Regions from separate parts of the Actinoallomurus sp. NPDC052308 genome, predicted to be linked through region 1. Evidence: riboswitches for the same ligand, from Rfam matches in the RefSeq annotation. Region 1 holds a riboswitch; each other region holds the start of a gene.
What was found. A riboswitch is a leader RNA that binds a small molecule or an ion and turns the genes downstream of it on or off. The one in region 1 is predicted to bind cobalamin.

Region 1 (5,737 bases):
CAGGTCGGGGTCGTGGTAGATCGCCACCGGGTTCTCCCCGAACCCGCGCGGCGGCTGGATCATCAGCACGACGTTCCCGAACCGCAGCGACGCGAGGACGACATCGTCTCCGTCGGTGTACAGCTCTCCCGGCGGCTCGCCCCAGTGCTCCCGCATCCGCTCGCGCAGCGGCTCCGGCAGCGCGGTGAACCACCGCTCGTAGTCCTTCAGCGTGACCCGGGCGGGCGCGGCACGGAGCTGCTCCTCGGTCAGCCACTCGACGTCGTGCCCACCCGCCGCGATCAGTGAGTGGATGAGCTCGTCCCCGTCCTCGGGGTACTCGCCGACGTCGTAGCCCGCCGCGCGCAGCGCCCCGAGCAGGCGGACCGCCGAGGCGGGGGTGTCCAGGCCGACGGCGTTGCCGACCCGGGAGTGCTTGGTCGGGTACGACGACAGCACGATCGCCAGCCGGCGCTCGGCGACCGGCGTGTGCCGGAGCCGGGCCTGGCGGACGGCGATGCCGGCGACCCGCGCGGCGCGCTCCGGGTCGGCGGCGTAGACCGGGATGCCGTCCGGCCCGTCCTCCTTGAAGGAGAACGGCACCGAGATCACCCGGCCGTCGAACTCGGGGATCGCGACCTGCATCGCGGCGTCCATCGGGGACAGCGCGGCGTCCGACGCCGCCCAGGTCGCGCGGGACGTCGTCAGGCACAGGCCCTGGACGACGGGCACGTCCAGCGCGGCCAGCGCCCCGGCGTCCCAGGCGTCCTCGTCGCCCCCGGCCGACGCGTCCGCCGCCACCGCTCCCCCGGCGGCCAGCACGGTCACGACCAGCGAGTCCGCCCGTCCGAGCAGCTCCAGCAGCCCTTCGTCGGCGGAGCGCAGCGAGCCGCAGAAGACGGGCAGCGCGTTCGCGCCCAGCTCCTCGATCCGCGCGCACAGCGTGTCCACGAACGCGGTGTTGCCGGAGAGTTCGTGCGCCCGGTAGAAGACGACGCCGACGGTCGGCCCGCCGTCCTTCGGCGCGCCGCCCGTACGGTGCAGGCCGTACGCGGGCATCTCCCGTGGCGCCTCGAACCCCTCACCGGTGAGCAGCAGCGTGTCGGAGAGGAAGCGGGCCAGCTCCCGCAGGTTGTCCACGCCGCCCTCGCGCAGGTACGCCAGCGCCTCCGCGGCGACTCCGGCGGGCACCGTCGACAGCGCCATCAGCTCCGCGTCGGGCGCGGCCTCGCCGCCGAGCGCGATGAGCGGCACGTCCCTGCGACGCAGGTCCTCGACGCCCTCCCGCCAGGTCTTCAGCCCGCCGAGCAGCCGGACGACGACGACGTCGACGCCCTCGCACAGGGCGTCCAGGTCGGCGACGCCCAGGCGGGACGGATTGCCCGTCACATACCCGGCGTCCGCGGAACGCGCGGACAGGAGTTCGGTGTCGGCGGTGGAGAGCAGCAGGACACGCACGTGTCGGTTCCTTCCCTCGGGGGTCCTCGCCCCGGCTCGGGTGAAAGGTCGTCGACGGCGGGAAGTCTCCTGACTTCCAGGTCACCGCTCCCCCGCGGCCTTCCAGCTCATCGCCGTGGCCGTACGTGCGGGCTCGCTACCTGGTCACAGTTGCGGGACAGCCCCGGACTCGCACCGGGTTCCTTCCCTCGCCGTCGCGCGCCCAGTCTACGAGCGCGCCCTCACCGGCGCACCGCCCCGGGACCCCACGATCCGGCGCGTTCCGCGCTCACGTCTTCGGGCGGGCACGACGGAGCCCGCCTCGCGAAGGTGCGAGGCGGGCTCCCTCGATGCCGGCGAAGGCGGTGTTCAGAGGCTGCGGGCTCCGGTCGGCAGCGCGGGCTCGGCCGGCCGGGGCGACACGGGGGCGCGGCGGTCGAGGGCGCCGGAGACGAGCGCCACCGCGAGGCCCGCCACGCCGAGGAGGGCGGCGATCCAGGTCGTCGAGGCGTAGCCGAGACCGGCGTCGATGGCGAGGCCGCCGAGGAACGGCCCGACCGTGTTGCCGAGGTTGAACGCCGCGATGTTGGCCGCGGACGCCATCGTCGGCGCGCCCGCCGCCTTGTCCAGCACGCGGGTCTGCAGCGGCGCGATCGTGGCGCTGCCGACCACGCCGAGCAGCAGCATCACGACGACCACCGCGACCTTGCTGTGGACGACGAGGAGCAGGAGGACCGACACGGCGATCACGGCGGCGAGGATCGCGTACAGGCTGGGCATGAGAGCGCGGTCGGCGAGCCTGCCGCCGAGCGCGTTGCCGGCCACCATGCCGAGGCCGAACAGCACCATGAGGATCGGCACCGCCCCCGAGGAGAACCCGGTGACGCGGGTCGCGATCGGCGCGACGTAGGTGATGACGGTGAAGACCGGGGCCCAGCCGAGGGCCGTCATGGCCAGCGCGAGCCAGACCTGGCCGTGCCGGAAGACCGACAGCTCACGGCGGAGGCCGGTGTCGGCGGACGGCCGTGGCTGTCCCGGGACCAGGGTGGCGATGCCCGCGAGCGCGACCAGTCCGATCGCGGTGACGACCCAGAACGTGGACCGCCAGCCGAGGGCCTGGCCGAGCGCGGTGCCGCCCGGTACGCCGAGAACGTTGGCCACGGTCAGGCCGGTGAACATCATCGCGATCGCGCCGGCCCGCTTCTCGGGGCGGACGAGGTCGGCGGCGACGACGGAGCCGATGCCGAAGTAGGCGCCGTGGGCGAAGGCGGTCACCAGGCGGGCGACCATGAGCACGCCGTACGTGGGGGCGAGCGCGCACAGGAGGTTGCCCGCGGTGAACAGCGCCATCAGCGCCACGAGCATGGTCTTACGGGAGATCCGCGATCCGAGCGCGGTCAGCAGCGGGGCTCCGACGACGACGCCGAAGGCGTATCCCGACACCAGGAGCCCGGCGGTGGGGATGGAGACGTGGAGGTCGGTGGACAGGTCGGGAAGCAGGCCACTGATGACGAACTCGGTGGTGCCGATGCCGAAGCCGCCGATCGCCAGGGCGAGCAGCGCGATGGGCATGGAGTCTCCTCCGGATAGACTGGGCGGCGTGAGCAATAACCAGCACACACAATAGTTGCACACGCCTGATACTTGCAGACGCCGACTATCTCACCACGCAATCGGTGAGATGCCAAACGAGAAGAGGGGTGACCCATGCCACTGCCCGATGACGCGGCCGAGGCTCGCGCCCAGGGCTGGCGTACCCTCGCCGCCCTGCACGCCCGGATCGAGGACAGGGTCGAGCGGGCCCTGCAGGCCGAGCACGACCTGAGCGTGAACGAGTACTGCACCCTCCACCTGCTGTCCCGCCAGGAGGACTGGCACATGCGGATGCAGCAGCTCGCGAACGCCCTGGTCCTGAGCCAGAGCGCCACGACCCGCCTCGTCACCCGCCTGGAGAAGCGCGGCCTGCTCCGCCGCTACCTGTGCGAGGACGATCGGCGGGGCATCTACACGGAGGTCACCGAGGCGGGCGGGGAGCTCCTCGCCAAGGCCACCCCGACCCACAACGCGGCCTTGGAGGCGGCACTCGCCGACGCCGCCGCACTCCCGGAACTGGCCCCACTGGTCGGAGCCCTGGAGACCCTCCCCGACCTCACCCCGAGCGGCTGAGGCCGCCGCGCTCCGCGGCTACCGCGGAACGCGACCTTCCGCCTCGGTCACCGGGGACCCCACTCAGCCGAGCCACGTCACCGCCGCCAGGACCAGGAGTCCGGGTCCCAGTCCGCACCCACGACCTCGCCGACCAGCACCGGATCGGCGAACGCGCACCCGACAGGTCGGTGCTGCGAGAGCGGGATACGGTTCGACGCATGGACGGGGCTGGGCGGGTCGGTCAGAGCGTTCGGGTTCGGCCGCCGGCGCGGCTGGCGGCGGTGGTGGCGCGGTGTGTCGGGTATCGATACGAGGGCTTCCCGCCGGGCACGCATCTGGGGCTGCCGTCCCGCCACCTGACCGTGGTCCTCAGCCTGGGCGCCCCGACCCGTACGAGCGGCCCGTCCGGCCGGGCGCCGACCGCCTTCACCGCCCTCGCCGGGGGGCTGCACACCCGGCCGGTGCGGATCTCGCACGACGGCGACCTCGCGGGCGTGCAGCTCGACCTCACGCCGGAGGGGGCCCGTTCGCTGTTCGGGCTGCCCGCGGCCGAGCTCGGCTCGGCGGTCCTGTCCCTCGACGACCTGATCGGCACCCGCGCCCGGGAGCTCGTCGAACGGCTGGCCGAGGCTCCGACCTGGCCGGCGCGCTTCGCCGCGGTCGACGACGTGCTGTCGCGGGGCGTCGGCCGGCTGCCGGCCCCGGCGCCCGAGGTCGGGTACGCCTGGCGGCGGCTCGCCGACACGGACGGCGCCGTGCGGATCGGCGACCTCGCGCGCGAGGTCGGGTGGAGCCGGCGGCACCTGGGCGAGCGGTTCGCGGCGGAGTACGGCCTGCGGCCGAAGGAGGCGGCCCGCGTCATGCGGTTCGAGCGGTCCAAGCGGCTCCTCAAGGAGCCCGGCCGGCCGTCACTGGCGGCCGCGGCGGCGGCGTGCGGCTATTACGACCAGGCGCATCTCGCCCGCGAGTGGAACGAGCTCGCCGGCTGTCCCCCGTCCGCGTGGCTGGCCGGCGAGGAGCTCCCATTCGTCCAAGACGGTGACGGCACCGGCGGGAAACGATGAGGCCATGAGCGAAACACGAGTCTGGCCCGCACTCCGCTACAAGGACGCCCGCGCCGCCATCCGGTTCCTCGTCGACGCCTTCGGGTTCGAGGAGATCGCGGTCTACGAGGACGACGGCCGGGTCGCCCACGCCGAGCTGCGCGCCCCCGGAGGAGGCGGCGTCATGCTGGGCGGCGCCGACCGGGCCGACAGCCCGATCGCCGGTCTGCCCCCGGGCATGGGGTCGGTGTACGTCGTCACCGACGCGCCCGACGCGCTGTACGAGCGGGCGGTGGCGGCGGGCGCGACCGTCGTCCAGGGCCTGACCGACCAGGACTACGGCTCCCGCGACTTCACCGTACGGGACCCCGAGGGCGTGTTCTGGAGCTTCGGCACCTACGCCGGCGCCGGGTCCTGAACCGGAGCCAGGATCGGGCAGCCGAGCCACTCCTCGGCGTGCACCGGCGGCGGGGCGCCCTGCGACACGGCGATGCGCAGGGGCCAGAACGGCTCGCGGGGCGCCTCGGCCGCCAGCCTCGTCAAGAACGCGGACGTCGAGAGCAGCACGCTCGCCCGGTGCCGGCGCACCCGCTCGGCGACCGCGGCGATCGACCGCCGGCCGGAGTCCAGCACCGCGCTGGCCCCGGAGTACAGCGGGAGGAAGACGGTGTTGCGCAGCCCCGCCGGGTCGTAGGTCTTGGGAACGGAGAACAGCACGTCGTTCTCCCGCAGCCCGAACGGCTCCATCGCCAGGAAGGACGCCTCCGGATCGCCGTGCGTGTACACCTCGCCGTACTGCGCGAACGCCGGCGTTCCCGAATGCACCGGGTACGCCGGCGGCGCGGTCGCCCGCGCCATGCCGGTGACGAGCTCACCGGGGGTGATGACCTTCTCGTGCCGTCCGGGCGTGCACACCGCGACCTCGCCCGGGGGGAGCATGGACGCCTCCGGGTCGGCGATCAGCGCGATCGCCCCGATCCGTACGGCGCCGAGGAACGCCCACACGAACTCGATCGACGCCGGCAGCCCGATCACCACCCGGTCGCCCGGCCGTACCCCGTGCGCCCACAGGAACCCGGCCGCACGCCCCGCCCCCCGGTGGACCTCGCCCTGCGTGAAGACGTCCTCAC
Region 2 (5,737 bases), on a different contig from region 1:
CAGCGCCCGTTCCTCGCCGATGCGCCACTTCGCGGACTTGACGAACTGGAACACGCCGATCGGCCAGCCCTGGTTCCAGCCGCGCAGGGCCAGTCCGAAGGCCGCGGTCGACTTGCCCTTGCCCGGCCCCGTGTGGACGACGACGAGGGGCCGGTTGCGGCGCTGCCGAGTGGTGAGCCCGTCGTCGGGCACCTGCGACGGTTTTCCCTGCGGCATGTCAGTCCTTCCCGGAACAGTGGCGGAGCGAGGTCACGGCGACGGTGGCGCGGCGGGTCACGGCGACGCCGGGGAGACCGGTCACGGCGACGGTGGCGAAGCCGGTCACGGCGACGGCGGGGAGGCGGGTCACGCCGCGGCCCGGTGGTCGTGGACGACGCCGGTGAGGGCGTCGGCGGCCAGCTCCTCCAGGCGCACGGCCTCGGCGCCGAGCCGGGCGGCGATCCCGCCCGCGAGCCCGAGGCGCACCGGGCCGCGCTCGCAGTCGACCACGACGGAGGTGACACCGCGCAGCAGGTCGGCGGCGCGCAGCGCGTCGGCCGGCGAGCCGTGCGTGGCCCGCCCGTCGGTCACCAGGACGAGCAGGGGGCGGCGCGCGGGGTCGCGCAGGCGTTCGGCGCGCAGCAGGTCGGCCGCGCGAAGCAGGCCGGCGGCCAGCGGAGTACGGCCGCCGGTGGGCAGCGTCTCGAGGCGGCGCGCCCCGGCCTCGACGGAGGAGGTCGGCGGCAGCGCCAGCTCGGCGGACGTGCCGCGGAAGGTGATCAGACCGACCTTGTCGCGACGCTGGTAGGCGTCGAGGAGGAGGCTGAGCACGGCGCCCTTGACGGCGCGCATCCGCTGCCGGGCGGCCATCGAGCCGCTGGCGTCCACGACGAACAGCACCAGGTTGCCCTCCCGGCCCTCCCGGACCCGCTCGCGCAGGTCGTCGGAGCGGACGACGAGCCCGGGACCGGAGCGGCCGCGGGCGCGCTGGTGCGGGGCCGCCGCGAGGAGGGTCGCGGTCAGGTGGACCGAACGCGTGCCCGGCCGCGCGCCGGTCGTCCGGCCGTACGGCGTCCGGGCCCGCGAGCGGCGGCCGGGCGCGCCTTCGCCGAGGCCGGGGACGGTGAAGACCCGCGTCCGGTACACCGCGTCGGCGGGCGCCGGCTCCGGGGAGTCCCCCCGGGCGCGCTTCCCGGAGCCCTCGCCGGACTCCTCGCCGGACAGGGCCTGCTCGATGTCGACCGGCGCCCCGTCTCCCGGCCCGGCCGGGTCGCCGGGTCCGTCCGGTCCGCCGCCGGGTCCGTCCGGTCCGGGGTCGTCGGGGTCGGGGTCTTCGGGGTCCGTTCCCGAGTCCGGCTTCGCGTCCGTCTCCGGGGCCGACTTCGGGTCCGGCCCGGTGCTCTGCTCGGGGACGAGGTCGGGCGCCGTGTCCTCGCCGAACCCGGGATCCTGCGGCTCCGCGGAGTCGTAGCCGCCGGTGTTCTCCAGGACCTCGTCGAGTTTGTCCTCGTCGAGGCCGGGCGCGTCGAAGGGGTCGCGGCGGCGCCGGTGCGGGAGGGCGAGACGGGCGGCGACGCGCACGTCGTCCGCGGTGACGACCGTACGGTCGTGCCAGGCGGCGAGGGCCATCGCGGCGCGCGCCATCACGATGTCGGCCCGCAGCCCGTCCACCTCGAACGCCGCGCACACCGCCGTGATCTGCCGCAGCGCGCCGTCGGGCAGGACGACGTCGGGCAGCCGGGCGCGGGCCTGTTCGATCCGCCAGGCCAGCTCGGTCTCGGCGCGCGCCCAGTCGGCCGCGAACCCCGCCGGGTCGGCCTCGTACGCCAGGCGGCGACGCACGACCTCGGCCCGCTCCTCCGGGTCGCGGGTGGCGGCCACCTCCACCGTCAGCCCGAACCGGTCGAGCAGCTGCGGCCGCAGCTCGCCCTCTTCGGGGTTCATCGTGCCGACGAGCAGGAACCGCGAGGCGTGCCGGACGGAGACGCCCTCACGCTCGACGTAGGAGTGGCCCATCGCGGCCGCGTCGAGGAGCAGGTCGACGAGGTGGTCGTGCAGCAGGTTGACCTCGTCGACGTACAGCACGCCGCGGTGCGCGGCGGCCAGCAGGCCGGGCTGGTAGGCCTGGACGCCCTCGGTGAGGGCGCGTTCGAGGTCGAGCGAGCCGGTCAGGCGGTCCTCGGCGGCGCCGATCGGCAGCTCCACGAGCCGGGCGGGCCGCACCTGCCCGCCCGCCCCGTCGCCGTGCGGCCCGTCGGGGCACCGCGGGTCGGGCGCGTCGGGGTCACAGGAGAACCGGCAGTCCGTCACCACCGCGACCTCCGGCAGCAGCGCGGCGAGCGCCCGCACGATGGTGGACTTCGCGGTGCCCTTCTCGCCCCGGACCAGCACTCCGCCGACGGCCGGGGAGACCGCGTTGATCAGGAGGGCGAGCTTGAGGTCCGCCATCCCGGTGACGGCGGAGAACGGATAGGTGTTCACCCGGTGGTCGTCCTTTCCTCGGGTTAACGCGCCCGTAGGTGGCCTGGCAATCGGCGGCCGGAGTCTCCTGGCTCCCGGATCACCGCCCGTCCTCGGCCTTCCGGCTCACGCCGTGGCCAACACCCGAGGAAGGACTTCCCGGTCACAGTTGCGCGACAGCCCCGGATTCGCACCGGGTTCCTCCGCGTACCGCCGGAGGACAGCATGACATATCCGGCCTGACGCGCGACACCGCAGGTACGGCCGTCGTCCGTGATCCGGCGCACGGGATGACAGGGCCGCCGCGGCCGGGCGCACGGCGGGTGCACGTTATCGCGGGACGGCCGGACGCTGCCGGGAGAGCGGCGATCTGCTTGAATAGAACCTGTTCTATTTTCGGGCTGGGAGGCGTGCGGATGAGGCTCGGCATCAACGTCGGCTACTGGCAACGGAATCCAGAGGACGCGACCGAGACGGTGCTCGCCGCCGAGCGGCTCGGCTACGAGTACGTCTACACCGCCGAGGCGTACGGCTCGGACGCCTTCACCACGCTCACCTGGTACGCCGCGCGGACCTCGCGCATCAAGCTGGGCACCGCGGTGGCCCAGATGTCCGCCCGCACGCCCGCCGCCACCGCCATGCACGCCCTGACCCTCGACGCGCTGTCCGGCGGCCGGCTCACCCTCGGCATCGGCGCGTCGGGCCCGCAGGTGGTGGAGGGCTGGTACGGCGTGCCGTTCGCCCGCCCGCTGGAGCGCACCCGCGAGTACGTCCGGATCCTGCGGGAGGTGTGGCGGCGCGCGGAGCCGGTCACCTCCGCCGGCCCGCACTACCCGCTGCCGCTGCCGGCCTCCGCGTACGCGCCGGGCCGGGTGACCGGCCTCGGCAAGCCGCTCAAGTCGATCGTCCACCCGGTGCGCCCGGACATCCCGGTCTACCTCGGCGCGGAAGGCCCGAAGAACATCGCCCTCGCCGCCGAGATCGCCGACGGCTGGCTGCCCCTCTTCGTCGACCCCACGCAGATCGAGACGGTCTTCGGCGCCTCACTGGCCGGCCGCCGCGAAGGCTTCGACATCGCCGCCACCGTGACGACGATCGTCACCGACGACCTGGCGGCCGCGCTGGAGTTCGCCAAGATCCCGCTGGCCTTCTACATCGGCGGCATGGGGGCCAGGGACCGCAACTTCCACCTGGACCTGATCGGACGCCTCGGGTACGCCGAGGAGGCCGCGCGGGTGCAGGAGCTGTTCCTGGCGGGCCGGCGCGACGAGGCGGTCACGGCGGTGCCGGACGAGCTGGCCGACTCGATCTCCCTCCTCGGCCCGATCGGGCGCATCAGGGAGCGGCTCCGGCTCTGGCAGGAGTCCCCCGTGACCACGCTCCTCATCGCCGGCGTCAAGGACGAGCCGACCCTCAAGGCGATCCGCGACCTCGTACAGCCCTGACCGACCGCCCACCCGCCCGGCGACCCGCCGGGTCGAGCCGGGCGCGCGGGTCCGTCAGCTCCAGGCGCGGGACAGCATCCACGTGCCGGTCGCCTGGTCGTGGCGCAGTTCGTACACCCCGACCGTCCGGTCCGGGGTCGCCTCGACGCGCCAGAACTCGCGCTCGCCGCCTTCCGGGGCCTCGGGATGGCGTTCGTGCCACCAGTCGCGGGTGGTGACCCAGCGGTCCAGCACCCGCAGGACCGTGTAGAGCCGACCGCGCCAGACGAAGCGGGAGGGCCTGCCGTCGGTGAGCCAGACCTCGACGGGGTCGCCGTACACCCGGCTCATCGCCCGCGACCCGGCGCGTCCGTACACCTCTCGGGTCCATCGCTCGCTCCGCCCACGCGGGCCGCCCACCTCTCGGATCGGTGACAAGGAGTGAACCTGGGGGAAGGCAGGCGATAGATTCGAACATATGTTCGACATGATAGTCAAGGCCTCGGTGCCGCGTCGCAGCAGGTGGGTGGCGTCGCGGCAGGCGGCGTCCCGGCCGCGAGCCCGGCCGGGAAGCGCTGAGCCTCCTCGACGACACGCCAACCCGGGAAACGGCGCCCCCTTCGACCGCGAAGCCAGGGCGGCGTCAGCGCCTGGCATCAGCGCCCGGCGTCAGCGCGGCGGCGTCAGCGGCCGAGGGTCCGTGCGATCAGCTCGGCGGCGCGGGCGGGGTCGTCGGCGTCGGCCTGGCCGCCGCCGGCCCACAGGAAGGACCATCGGATCCGGGACATCGGCATGGCGACCACCAGCAGTCCGCGCCCGCTGGCCGGGTCCACGACGCGCAGCATCAGATCCTCGGTCAGGAGCCCTTGCAGGCCGCGCGCCTCGACTTCACGGGCGAGCGCCTCCAGGTGGCGGCGCCGCGGCCCGGTCCCGGGTCCGGAAGTGGCGGCCATGGGATGCCACCCCTCTCGCGCTTTGGACGATACGACAGGAAGGGGTACGCCCTAGGACGTTAACCAGGTAAGGTGCCTATCCGGTGGCAAAAGGTGCCCAGATGGCAACGGTGAGTGACTTTCCCTGTCAGGATGTCCTGCCCCCGTTTTACGTGCAAGTATTTTCGGACCAATAGATCAGACGGATTCGGCATCACCCGTGCACAGTTCAACGGCCCTGGCGCGGCCCAGGCGAGGGTTTCGGCCCCAGCCACCGCCGCCCACCACCGGTCCCCATTCTCCTCGCAATACGCGCAGGACGCTCGCCATGGAGGTGCCCCATGACCGATGGCCGTAGCCCCACCGTCCGCCGCCGCCGGCTGGGCATGGAACTGCGCAGACTCCGGGAGGCCGCCGGCCTCATGATCGAAGACGTCGCGAAGCACCTGGAGTGCTCCATGTCGCGCGTCAGCCGCATCGAGACCGGCAAGTCCGTGGCCCGCATCCGCGACGTACGCGACATGCTGGACCTGTACGGCCTGCCCGAGGGCTCGCAGCGCGACCAGCTCCTCGGCCTGGCCAAGGACGCCCAGCAGCGCGGCTGGTGGACCGAGTACGAGGCGGTCCTGTCCGCGTCGGCGGGCCTGGACACCTACATCGGACTGGAGGCCTCGGCCGCGTCGATTCGAACGTTCCAGACCCATCTGGTGCCCGGTCTGCTGCAGACCGAGGAGTACGCCCGCGCGTTGATCAAGGCGGGCCGGCCCGGGGAGACGCCGGAGAACGTCGACCGGCGCATCGCCCTGCGCACCCGCCGCCAGGCCATGCTGCGCGATTCCGGCTCGCTGGAGCTGTGGGCCGTGCTCGACGAGGCGGTGCTGCGCCGGCCGATCGGCGGGGTGCCCGTGATGCGGTCCCAGCTGATGCGGCTGCTCGAGGCCG
Region 3 (5,737 bases), on a different contig from region 1:
ACCGGCTTCCTCTTACCATCGCGTTCGCCCGGATCGTACGGCCGAAAATCGGCACCGTCAACGTCGCAGGAGGTCGCCTACTCCATGACCGTTCGGCTCGCGCTCATCGCGCACGCGGCCACCCCCGCCACCCGCGAGGCCCGTTTCCCCGACGACGAACCCCTCGACACCCACGGAGCCGAGGCGGCCACGGCCGCCTCGGGAACGTTGCGCCGCGTCGCGGCGGCCTACCACGGGCCCGAGGAACGCTGCCGGCAGACCGCCGCCGCGCTCGGCCTCGAGGCCGTCACCGCTCCGGCCCTGGCCGATCTGGACGCGGGCGCCTGGCGGGGCAGAACCCTCACCGAGGTGGAGGCGGACCACCCCACCGACCTGTACACCTGGCTGACCGATCCCCACGTGGCCCCGCACGGCGGCGAGTCGCTGTCCGAACTGATCGCCCGGGTGGCGAACTGGCTGGCCGAGCTCCCCGCCGACGCCGGCAGACTCGTGGCCGTCACCCACCCCGCGAACATCCGCGCCGCCGTCCTGCACGCGCTGGGCGCCCCGCCCGAATGCTTCTGGCGCCTCGACGTGACCCCCCTGTCCCAGACCTGGCTGACCCACCACGGCGGACGGTGGCAGCTACGCGAGACCGGCCACCCCCTCGCCCCGCCGCCCGCGGGCTGAGCACGGACCGCGTTGTCCCGCCGGGGCACGACGCCTAGATTTCCGAGGGCAGCTGGTTCGCCCTGCCCGCCAGGCAGACGCGTCGTAAGAGGGAACCCGGTGTGAGACCGGGACTGCCCCGCAGCGGTGAGCGGGAACGACCGCCGTCATGAAGCCGTCGCTGGAGGACCTCACCGCCGCGACTCCCGCCGTACGGGACACCCTGCCCGGCGGTTCCTTCTGAAGCCGCTGGGGCGGACCTCCGTGATGTCCGCCCCAGCAGGCCGGGGCGGCCGCCGCGCTGGAAGCGGTGACCTGGGACCTTCGCCCCTATCGTCCGGAAAACGGATGGGGTCGGATGGGGACCATGAGGACGCTGGGACCATACGGGCGCACCACCACTCGCATGTCTCCGCGTGATCGGACTTTGTGAGCAGGGAGACCTGCTGAGACTTTGACGAGTGGAAGGAGACGCCCGGTGGCGAACGAACACGGTGAGAACCAGGATCGGATCGTGGTCGGCGTTGACGGATCGGAGCCGTCGCGGGCGGCCCTGCGCTGGGCTCTGCGGCAGGCGCGACTGACCGGCGCGGCGGTGGATGCGGTGATCGGCTGGGAGGTCCCGACGAGCTTCGGCTGGGACATGGCCGTCGTGGGAGCGGACGACATCAAGGCCGCCGCCGCCAAGACACTCGAGGCGACGATCGAGCAGGAGGCCGGGCAGCGACCCGAGGTGCCCGTCGACGCACGCGTCATGGAGGGGAACGCCGCCCGGGTACTGCTGGACGCGGCCGAGGGCGCCGACCTCATCGTGGTCGGCAACCGGGGGCATGGGGGTTTCACGGGCGCGCTCCTCGGCTCGGTGAGCCAGCACTGCGTGCACCACGCGAAGTGCCCCGTCGTCGTCATTCGCGGAGAACACCGCTCGTGACGGGCGCCGAGCGCGGGTTCGCCGGCGGGGTCCCGGAACCTCCGGGTTCGTGGGCTTCGCCGATTCCGACAGGACCATCTGGACTATCGATGTGGGTGATGGCATGACTGGTGAGGTAGCCGGCGGCTCGGCTCAGGCCGGGACCACGGGGTCGGGTCCGGTCAGTGGCGCGCCGGCGCCGGTCTCCCTCGACGAGGCCGAGTGTCTGCGATTGATCTCGCCCGGCGGTGTCGGGCGGCTGGGTTACAACGGCCGGTACGGTCCCACGATCCTTCCGGTCAACTACGGGCTGTACGAGGACACGATCGTGTTCCGGACCGCCCAGGACAGCCCGACCGATGAGGACCTCCGCACCGGGATCGCGAACGCCGAGTACAAGGTCGCGTTCGAGATCGACGAACTCGACCCTGCGGCGCGCGAAGGATGGAGCGTCCTCATCCAGGGTTCCTTGCACCATGTGGAGTCCGAGGAGGAACGCGCGTCGGTCCGCGAAGCGGGCGTCGAACCATGGGCGGGAGGTCCGAGGGATCTGTTCCTGCGGATCCGGCCCAGCCGCGTCACGGGCCGGCGTATCAGCAGGGACGCGCCGACCGGCGACGCCCGGTGACCTGAGACGTCCGCGCGACCGGCCGGTCGGCATCTCCACTGCCGACCGGCCGGTCTTCGGCGTGCCGAGAACCGGCCTCGCGGCGCCTCCGCCGCGAAGGACGAAGGTCCCGCCGCACGTGTGCTTTCGCCTCTGCGGCCGCCTCTGGCGCATGGCGTTGAGTGAAGGCAGCCGGAAGTTCTCCGGTACGCCGAAGGAGTGAGCCCCCATGGCCGTCACCGACCGCAAGCCCGACACCCGCCACCCTGTCCGCCCGGCAGACCACGCGCCCCGCCCCACCTCCCCGGTCGCCCCGTACGTCTGGGCCATCGCCCGGCTGTCGCTTGGCTTCGTGTTCGTGTGGGCGTTCCTCGACAAGCTCTTCGGGCTCGGCCACGAGACCGCCGCCAAGCAGGCGTGGATCCACGGCGGGCACCCGACGCTGGGCTTCCTGAAGTTCTCCGCGGCCGGTCCCTTCAAGGGCTTCTACCACGGCATCGCCGGAGCGGCGTGGGCCGACTGGCTGTTCATGCTGGGCCTCGCCGGCCTCGGCGCGGCGCTGATGCTCGGCATCGGCATGCGTGTCGCCGCCGCGGCGGGCACGCTGATGCTGGTGATGATGTGGAGCGTCGTCCTGCCCCCGGCGAGCAACGTCTTCATGGACGACCACCTCATCTACGCGCTGCTCGTCATCGGCCTCGCCCTGGCCCACGCCGGCGACACCCTCGGCCTCGGCGGCCCGTGGAGCAGGACCCGGCTGGTCCGCCGCTTCCCCGTCCTGAGGTGACAGTGACCGGAACCGACAGCGCGGGCGCACCCCCCGCGCTGTCCTCTCTTTGAAGACTGAGAACCACCGCCGTCCACGGCGAGTTCGGTGGTCATTGACAGATTCCTATGAGTTGGTTATTGGCAGTGGCCCATTTCGACATGTCGCGGTTGTAATCACTGGCATCCGCGTTGTCGCCGGCATGTTCTCGTTCCACGTCATCCGCGATCGCGTGACTGGCGTCAGCGAGATCCTGGATCACCGATCTGCCGTTGGGGTCGTTAGCCTTCTGCGCCGCCGCACCCATGTCATCGCCCAACTGCCGGTAGCCCGGAGCGAGATTAGAACCAGTCCCGGTTCTGACCGTCTCGTTGTGACGGCCCCAGGCGGTCCTGACATCCGCACACCCGGCGGGCATCCCCGACGTACCGTTGTGGTGGATGAATTTAGGCACGAAGATGATCCCGAGAATAATGAGTGCGATGACACCCCCGGCGTAGCGGAGCGCATCTGGATTTTTCCTCGGGGACGCCTGTTTCGGCGCCGGGCTCGGCCGGGCCGGGGACTTACCGACGTCACGGTCGGCCCTGGTGGGCGGAGCCTTCGTCGCGGCGGGTGCGGTGAGACGCTTGGTCGCGAGCCTGGTGGTGGCCTCGCCGGCGTGGGGGGTGTCGAGGAGACGGCGGGTCTCGGCGATGTCGGGGCGCGCGTGGGGATCCTTGTCCAGCAGTCGCGTGATGAGTGTGGTGAGCGGCCCGGCGTGGGCGGGGGGCGGGGGGTCGCGCAGGAGGACGGCGGTGATGGTGGCGGTGGGAGTGTCGCGGCGGAACGCGGAGGCGCCCTCCACGGCGTGGTAGAGCGTGGCACCGAGGGAGAACAGGTCGCCGGCGGGGCCGGCGTCCTTGCCGTCGAGGCGTTCGGGCGCGATGTACTCCACGGAGCCCACGATGGTGCCAGAGGCGGTGAGGCCGGTGTCGGCGTGGTGCTCGGCGATGCCGAAATCGGTGAGCAGCACACGGCCGTCCTCGGCGAGCAGGACGTTGGCGGGCTTGACGTCGCGGTGGGTGATCCCGGCGTCGTGGGCGGCGGCCAAGGCGTTCAGCAACGCGGCGGTGATCCCCGCCGTGTCGTTGACGGGCAGCCGTCCCCGCTCGGCGATGCGCTGTTCCAGTGAGTGGCCGCGCACCAGGTCCATGACGATCCAGGGCGCGTCGTCGACGGTAAGGACGTCGTGCACGGCGACGATGTTGGGGTGGCCGCGCAGCCTCGCGGCGTTGCGGGCCTCACGTTTGGCGCGCGTCAGCCGCTCCCCGTGCTCGGCGACGGACGTGGCCGGCGGCAGCCACACCTCCTTGACGGCGACGTCGACGCGCAGCTCCTCGTCGCGCGCCTGCCATACCCGGCCAAATCCCCCAGCGCCTATCTCCCGGACCAGCCGGTACCGGCCGCCCAGAAGGTGGTCAGCATCCACCGTCCACGCCCCTTTTGCCAGAAGAACATCCATGTTCCCGTAACCGACCAGATCCTTTCAGGAAGCGGCCCTTCCGGGAAGGAACTCGGCCCCATGGACGTCACGGAACCCCGCCCGCCGCAAGAGCCGAGCAATCAGGCTTATCGAAGGAGGCGTCCCGGGATACTCGTCGGGGCCGAAAAAGTCGGCCGCTCTGTGCGATCTGGTCATATTCGTGAAGGAGCCCGCCGAGCCGGTCTCGCCGGCCGTCCTTCCCGCCCGGGCCGGGTGGCCGGCCCGCGACCGACACCAAGGGGCGGTTCATCCGGCCTCCGCGTACGGACCGCACCGCGCGCCGACTACTTCGATCGGGGATCCCGCTGCGCATCGCGCGACGATGAGGCCACGGAGCCTATCCGATCTACCTGCGCTTATGCCGCGACAGCAGCCTTACTGACAAAAAACTCCAAGGCGATGTGAAAAGTCGCTAAGATCAATTCGGTCTTCTCCCTCCCCCTGGCTGGAAGTTATATGCGCCGATCCATTGGTAGTGTGGGCATTCTCGTGCTACTGCTCGGGTTTCCCACTATCTCCGCCCATGCCGATATCGCCGGAACGAAGGTTCAGCCGACCCTCACCATTTCGGCGGACCCGACCAGCGTCGACCCGGATCACCCGACCGCCGAGATCAGCGGCCAAGTCACCGTGCCCGACGGCTCGGGTGGCACCGTGGGGGTGCCCGGACTGGCCGTCGACCTGTCGGCCAACGCCGGATGGGGCAGCATCACCGATGCCGTCACCGATCAGACCGGTCATTACACCGCCACCTTCGTCCCGGCCGGCGAGGACACCGACGACGTCAACGTATGGGCCAACACGGCAGAGACCAGCGACTATGCCGCCGCCTACAGCGGCACGCTCCTGGTCCACCTGGCCAAGGCGGAGACCCGGATCAGCCTGTCTCCGGACCGGACGACGGCCGTCGAAGGCACCAAGATCGGTCTGTCCGGAACTGTGGAGCGGGAGTCGGCGACCGGCTGGCAACCCGCCGCCGGAGTGAGCGTCTCCCTCTATGGCACGGCCGCCGGATGCTGGCCGCCCTCGCAGACGGTCGCCGCCGACACCGCCGGACACTTCCAGGCCCTCCTCCCGCTCCCGTGCACCGGCACCTTCACCGCACGAGCGCACGGCACGCTGTACCAGCCCAGCCAGGCGACCACAGGGACAATCGCCATTCAGCAGGCGGTGCACTTCAAGTCCGGCGCGAGTATCGACGTCTATGGCAACGTCACCGTGGGCGGCTCGGTCAACGTCGACTACCCCAGCGGCTCGTTCGCCGGCAAGCCGCTGGCCATC
Region 4 (5,737 bases), on a different contig from region 1:
AGTCCCGGTCCCAGCCGCCTCATGGCGCAGGACCTGACCCTCGCGTACGAGGACCGGATCGTCGTGGACGGACTGGACCTGGAGATCCCCGACGGGCAGGTCACCGTCATCGTCGGCCCCAACGCCTGCGGCAAGTCCACCCTGCTGCGGGCCCTCGGCCGGCTCCTCAAGCCGCGCCGCGGGACGGTGCTGCTGGACGGCGCCGAGCTCGCCCGCGTCTCCCGCAAACAGATCGCGCGGACCGTGGGCGTCCTGCCCCAGTCACCCACGCCCCCGGACGGGATCACCGTCGCCGACCTGGTGGCACGGGGCCGGCAGCCGCACCAGAAGTGGTGGCAGCAGTGGTCGGAGGACGACGAGCGGGCCACCGCGGAGGCGCTGGAACGCACCGCGACCGCCGACCTCGCCGAGCGGCCGGTGGAGGAGCTGTCGGGCGGCCAGCGCCAGCGGGCGTGGATCGCGATGGCCCTGGCCCAGGACACCGACCTGCTGCTCCTCGACGAGCCCACGACGTATCTGGACATCGCCCATCAGGTGGAGGTCCTGGACCTCATCCGGCAGCTCAACCATGAGCGCGGCCGCACCGTCGTCGCCGTCCTCCACGACCTCAATCAGGCCGCCCGCTACGCCGATCACATCGTCGCCATGAAGGCCGGCCGCGTCATCGCCCAGGGCCCGCCACGTGACGTGGTCACCGCGGACCTGGTCCGGGAGGTCTTCGGCCTGACGTCCGTCGTCGTCCCGGACCCGGTCACCGGCGGCCCGCTCGTCGTGCCCGGCATGGCCTGGCGGCCCGAGGCGGAGGACGACCGCGCCCGGTAGCCGCGGCACGCGCCGAGGGTCAGAACGCCTCGTCGAGACTGACCGTCCCTTCGACGGCGACCTGGTAGGCCGACACCCGGCGCTCGAAGAAGTTGGACAGCTCCTGCACGTCCTGCAGCTCCATGAACGGGAACGGGTTGGCGGTGCCGTACCGCCTCGGCATGCCGAGGCGGGCGAGGCGCTGGTCGGCGACGTTCTCCAGGTAGGCGCGCATGTCGGTGGCGGTCATGCCGGACAGGCCGTCGCCGCACAGGTCGTGGGCGAAGGCCAGCTCGGCGGCGACGGCCTCCTCCAGCATCATCGTGACCTGCCGGGTCAGCTCCTCGTCGAACAGGTCGGGCTCCTCGGCGCGTACGGTGTCCACGACGCTGAAGGCGAAGTCCATGTGCAGCGACTCGTCGCGGAACACCCAGTTCGTCCCCGAGGCGAGGCCGTTGAGCAGGCCACGGGAGCGCAGCCAGTAGACGTAGGCGAAGGCACCGTAGAAGAACAGCCCCTCGATGCACGCGGCGAAGCAGATGAGGTTGAGCAGGAACGCCCGCCGGTCCTCCCGGCCGCGCAGCCGGTCCATCGCGCCGAGGGAGTCGATCCAGCGGAAGCAGAACTCCGCCTTGTCGCGGATCGACGGGATGTTCTCCACGGCGGCGAACGCCTTGGCCCGCTCGTCGTGGTCGGGGAGGTAGGTGTCGAGCAGGGTCAGATAGAACTGCACGTGCACGGCCTCTTCGAACAGTTGCCGTGACAGGTACAGGCGGGCCTCGGGCGCGTTCAGGTGCGTGTAGAGGTTGAGCACCAGGTTGTTGGCCACGATCGTGTCGCCGGTGGCGAAGAACGCGACCAGCCGGTTGACCAGGTGCAGTTCCTGGGAGGTGAGCCGGGACAGGTCGGCGAGGTCGGAGTGCAGGTCGACCTCTTCGACGGTCCAGGTGTTGCGGATCGCGGCACGGAACCGGTCGTAGAAGGCCGGGTAGCGCATCGGCCGCAAGGTCAGATCCAAACCAGGGTCGAGCAAACTCATTGGCATGCCTCGCAGGTCTCGGGGTTCTCCAGGGAGCAGATGAGCGCTTCCTCCTGGACGGGGGCGACGGTCGTCTGCGCGATCCGGGTGGCCGGCCGGGATCGCAGGTAGTAGGTGGTCTTGAGACCCGACCGCCAGGCGTAGGCGTACATCGACGACAGCTTCCCGATCGTGGGAGTGGCCATGAACAGGTTCAGCGACTGGGACTGGTCGATGTAGGGCGTCCGCGCCGCGGCCAGGTCGATCAGCGCCTTCTGCGGGAGCTCCCAGGCGGTGCGGTACAGCCGCCGCAGCTCTTCGGGAAGCTCCTCGATCTCCTGCACCGATCCGTCGGCGCGCTTGATCGCGTCACGGACCCGCGGCGTCCACAGCCCGCGCGCCTTGAGGTCCGCCACCAGGTAGGTGTTGATCTGCAGGAACTCCCCCGACAGGGTCTCGCGCTTGAAGACGTTGGACACCTGCGGCTCGATGCACTCGTAGCAGCCGGCGATGGAGGCGATGGTCGCGGTCGGCGCGATCGCCACCAGCAGCGAGTTGCGCAGCCCGGCCGCGCCGATCCGGGCCCGCAGCGCCTCCCACTCGTCGGCGTGCACCCGCTCGGCGTCCGGCCAGTGGTCCGGGTGCAGGACGCCGCGGGCGGCGCGGGTCTGGTCGTAGGAGGGGTGCGGGCCGTAGGTCTCGGCGAGCGCCGCCGACTCCCCGTACGCCGCGAGCGCGATCTCCTCGGCGACGCGGGTGGACAGCGCGAGCGCCTCGGGCGAGTCGAAGGGGAGCCGCAGCCGGAAGAACACGTCCGCCAGGCCCATCACGCCGAGCCCGATGGGCCGCCACCGCCGGTTCGCCCGGGCCGCCTCCGGCGTCGGGTAGAAGCCGCGGTCGATCGTACGGTCCAGGAACCGCACGGCCGTACGCGCGGTCGCCCGCAGCCCCGCCCAGTCGACCCCGTCGTCGGTCACGTGGGCGGCGAGGTTGATCGAACCGAGGTTGCACACCGCGGTCTCGGCGTCGTCGGTGACCTCGAGGATCTCGGTGCACAGGTTGGACAGGTGGACGACGTTGCCGGGCTCGGCGGTCTGGTTGCAGGTGCGGTTGGCGGCGTCCTTGAACGTCATCCAGCCGTTGCCGGTCTGGGCGAGAGTGCGCATCATCGCCCCGTACAGTTGCCGCGCCGGGATCTGCCGGACGTACCGGCCCTCGGCCTCGGCCGCGCGGTACGCCCGGTCGAACTCCTCGCCCCACAGGTCCACCAGTTCCGGCACCTGCGCGGGGTCGAACAGCGCCCAGGTCTCATCCGCCTCGACCCGGCGCATGAACTCATCCGGCACCCAGTTGGCCAGGTTGAGGTTGTGCGTACGGCGCGCGTCCTCCCCTGTGTTGTCCCGTAGTTCGAGGAACTCCTCCACGTCGGCGTGCCAGGACTCGAGGTAGACACACGCGGCCCCCCTGCGCCGGCCGCCCCGATTGACCGCCGCGACGCTCGCGTCGAGCGTCCGCAGCCACGGCACGATCCCGTTGGAGTGCCCATTGATGCCCCGGATCAGCGAACCCCGGCTCCGCACCCGACTCCAGGAGATGCCGATGCCGCCGGCGTACTTGCTCAGGCGCGCCACCTGGCCGTACCGCTCGTAGATCGCGTCCAGCTCGTCTTGCGGGGAGTCCAGCAGAAAGCACGAGGACAGCTGTGGGCGGGCGGCGCCGGAGTTGAACAGCGTCGGCGAGCTCGGCAGGTACGCCAGCCGCGACATCAGCCCGTGGAGCTCCGCCGCCTCGGCCACGCTCTCGGCCAACCCGCAGGCCACCCGCAGGAACAGATGCTGCGGCCGCTCCAGCACCCGCCGCGTCGTCGGATGCCGCAACAGGTAGCGGTCGTAGACGGTGCGCAGCCCGAAGTAGGTGAACCGGTCGTCGGCGGCGTGGTCGACCAGCGCCTCCAGCGCCGCCGCGTTACGGGCGACGAACTCCGCGATCCGCTCGTTGAGCAGCCCCTGCTCATAGGCGGCCGCGACGGACTCGGCGAACGTCACCGGCCCGGTCTCCTTCGCGATCGACCGGGCCAGCAGCCGGGCCGCCACCCTCGAGTAGACCGGGTCGGTGACGACCAGCGCGGCGGCCCGCCGTACGGCCTCTGCCAGATCACCTGCTCCGGCGATGAGCAGCGGATCGGCGCCCGGCAACCCGGCGCAGACACGCTCGATCTCGGCCGCGAGCGTGGGCTCGGGAGCGGCGATGGCCGTGGGGGACGCGATGAGCTGTTGTGTCACGTGCTCTCTCCTGGCGGGCTTCACGCTCGCGGAAAGGAGGCGCACGGACGACAGACTCCGCCGCCGGCCCTCCCGCGAGGCCTGGACGACCGCGCGCTCTCGCGCACGGGTCACTGGCAGGTCTTCGGACTCGCGGGCAGCACACCCGTCCATCGGGCGTGTCCTACTGACCGTCGCTTCCCAGGCCCGATCGAGCCCAGTGCCGTTGACGGCGGTCGTTCCCGCTCACCGCTGCGGGGCAGTCCCGGACTCTCACCGGGTTCCCTTTAACACCCGCCACAGGAGGCGCAGGTGAACCAGCAACACGAGAACCATACATGTAGTGGTTGATGCTGCGTACCACCCCTAGATATTGGGAGCTGTGGAGGAAAAGAAGGAGAACGCGGGCACGCCGAACAGCCCCCGGCGGTGATCCGCCGAGGGCCTTCAGGGAACCTGTGGCTACGCCGTGGCCGACGCCTGCGCGGTTCGGGTCCCCTCGGCCGTACTGGCGAGGAGCCGTTCGGCCATCGGGGCGAAGCACAGGCCGATCGCGGCCCACATGATCGCCTGTGCGGCCACCGAGTACAGGCGGAAGGAGAACAGCACGTCAGCCGGGAACCCCGGATAGACGATCCGCCCCTGCCCGTTGCGCAGCGGCAGCGGTGTCTCCGTCGCGTGCCGGCCGTACTCGTGGACGTTGGCCGACAGGTGCCCGAGCGAGGGCAGCGCGAACATCACGACGCCGAGTGCCGCGACGCAGGCCAGCCCGGCCAGCAGAGTCGCGTTCCAGTTCCCGAACCGGGACTTGAGGCGCTGCCCCAGCCAGACCGCCAGGATCAGGAAGGCGATGGAGAACCCGACCATCAGCAGGTACAGGCCGCCTCGGTCGCGGATGGTGTCCTCATGGCCGATCGCGGGCGGGTTGGCCGGGTACTTGGCGAAGGGGATCAGGTAGAACCCCAGGAACCCGCCGAGGGCGACCAGCATCGCCAGCGTTCGTGGCCGTAGGTTGCCGGTGCGGCCGCAGGCCAGGATGTAGGCGACCGCGTACAGGCCGCCCATCGCGGCGCCGAACACGATGACGCCGACGCCGATGCCGACGTTGGCCTGGACGGTGCGGCTGAAGATGTCCGACTCGGCGGCCTCGGGCGCGATGCCCGCCGCCTTGTCGAGCATGGCCTGGGCCGCGTCCCGGCCACTCTCATAGTCGATGGCCGCCTGAATCTGCGGTTCGGCGAAGATCCGTGCGAAGACGAACGCCAGGATCCCGCCGACCGCGCCCACGAGCAGCCCACGCAGGATGAATCGCCGTTCCACGGCGTACTCCTCAGGTGTGGTGTCGCGAACGAGATCAGTGGCAGGGGAAGCCGAGGAAGTGACGGGCGTCGTGGACGAACTCGTGGATGGCCATGTTGTTGCCGAAGACCGAGGTCGCGCCCTGGTCGACGCCGATGAAGTAGTAGGCGGCCAGGCAGAGCAGCACGGTGCCGAACAGCCACAGTGCGGCGCGGGTGCCCGACACCACCACGGGCGTCGCAGACGAAGTGGGCAGCGTCGAGGTCGTCATGTCACAGCCTCCTAAAGGGATCCAGCGTCCCTGTCACGGGTGGAGCGCTTCGATGGCGGAGGGTCTGACTCTCCGGCTCAGAGCCGG

Region 2: it holds a riboswitch for cobalamin, as region 1 does, so the genes downstream of both, AB0L00_RS37155 (putative cobaltochelatase) here and cobN (cobaltochelatase subunit CobN) in region 1, are expected to answer to the same signal.
Region 3: it holds a riboswitch for cobalamin, as region 1 does, so the genes downstream of both, AB0L00_RS39710 (universal stress protein) here and cobN (cobaltochelatase subunit CobN) in region 1, are expected to answer to the same signal.
Region 4: it holds a riboswitch for cobalamin, as region 1 does, so the genes downstream of both, AB0L00_RS39730 (ribonucleoside-diphosphate reductase subunit alpha) here and cobN (cobaltochelatase subunit CobN) in region 1, are expected to answer to the same signal.

What each region holds. Positions count from the first base shown of each region.
Region 1 is NZ_JBFAUM010000044.1:33,220-38,956, reverse strand. It holds gene cobN (cobaltochelatase subunit CobN) at 1-1,437, opposite strand, end outside; cobalamin riboswitch at 1,500-1,622, opposite strand; gene AB0L00_RS43545 (MFS transporter) at 1,786-2,988, opposite strand; gene AB0L00_RS43540 (MarR family transcriptional regulator) at 3,124-3,582, shown strand; gene AB0L00_RS43535 (helix-turn-helix domain-containing protein) at 3,783-4,628, shown strand; gene AB0L00_RS43530 (VOC family protein) at 4,633-5,025, shown strand; gene AB0L00_RS43525 (AMP-binding protein) at 5,004-5,737, opposite strand, start outside.
Region 2 is NZ_JBFAUM010000026.1:72,432-78,168, forward strand. It holds gene cobO (cob(I)yrinic acid a,c-diamide adenosyltransferase) at 1-216, opposite strand, end outside; gene AB0L00_RS37150 (hypothetical protein) at 218-349, opposite strand; gene AB0L00_RS37155 (putative cobaltochelatase) at 346-2,460, opposite strand; cobalamin riboswitch at 2,521-2,643, opposite strand; gene AB0L00_RS37160 (LLM class F420-dependent oxidoreductase) at 2,856-3,884, shown strand; gene AB0L00_RS37165 (DUF6504 family protein) at 3,939-4,214, opposite strand; gene AB0L00_RS37170 (hypothetical protein) at 4,547-4,816, opposite strand; gene AB0L00_RS37175 (helix-turn-helix transcriptional regulator) at 5,137-5,737, shown strand, end outside.
Region 3 is NZ_JBFAUM010000032.1:25,126-30,862, reverse strand. It holds cobalamin riboswitch at 1-74, opposite strand, end outside; gene AB0L00_RS39715 (histidine phosphatase family protein) at 85-669, shown strand; cobalamin riboswitch at 724-894, shown strand; gene AB0L00_RS39710 (universal stress protein) at 1,127-1,579, shown strand; gene AB0L00_RS39705 (pyridoxamine 5'-phosphate oxidase family protein) at 1,683-2,186, shown strand; gene AB0L00_RS39700 (hypothetical protein) at 2,395-2,952, shown strand; gene AB0L00_RS39695 (serine/threonine-protein kinase) at 3,044-4,435, opposite strand; gene AB0L00_RS39690 (carboxypeptidase-like regulatory domain-containing protein) at 4,934-5,737, shown strand, end outside.
Region 4 is NZ_JBFAUM010000032.1:30,893-36,629, reverse strand. It holds gene AB0L00_RS39740 (ABC transporter ATP-binding protein) at 1-822, shown strand, start outside; gene AB0L00_RS39735 (ribonucleotide-diphosphate reductase subunit beta) at 842-1,798, opposite strand; gene AB0L00_RS39730 (ribonucleoside-diphosphate reductase subunit alpha) at 1,837-4,101, opposite strand; cobalamin riboswitch at 4,199-4,417, opposite strand; gene AB0L00_RS39725 (CbtA family protein) at 4,543-5,400, opposite strand; gene AB0L00_RS39720 (CbtB-domain containing protein) at 5,435-5,650, opposite strand; cobalamin riboswitch at 5,690-5,737, opposite strand, start outside.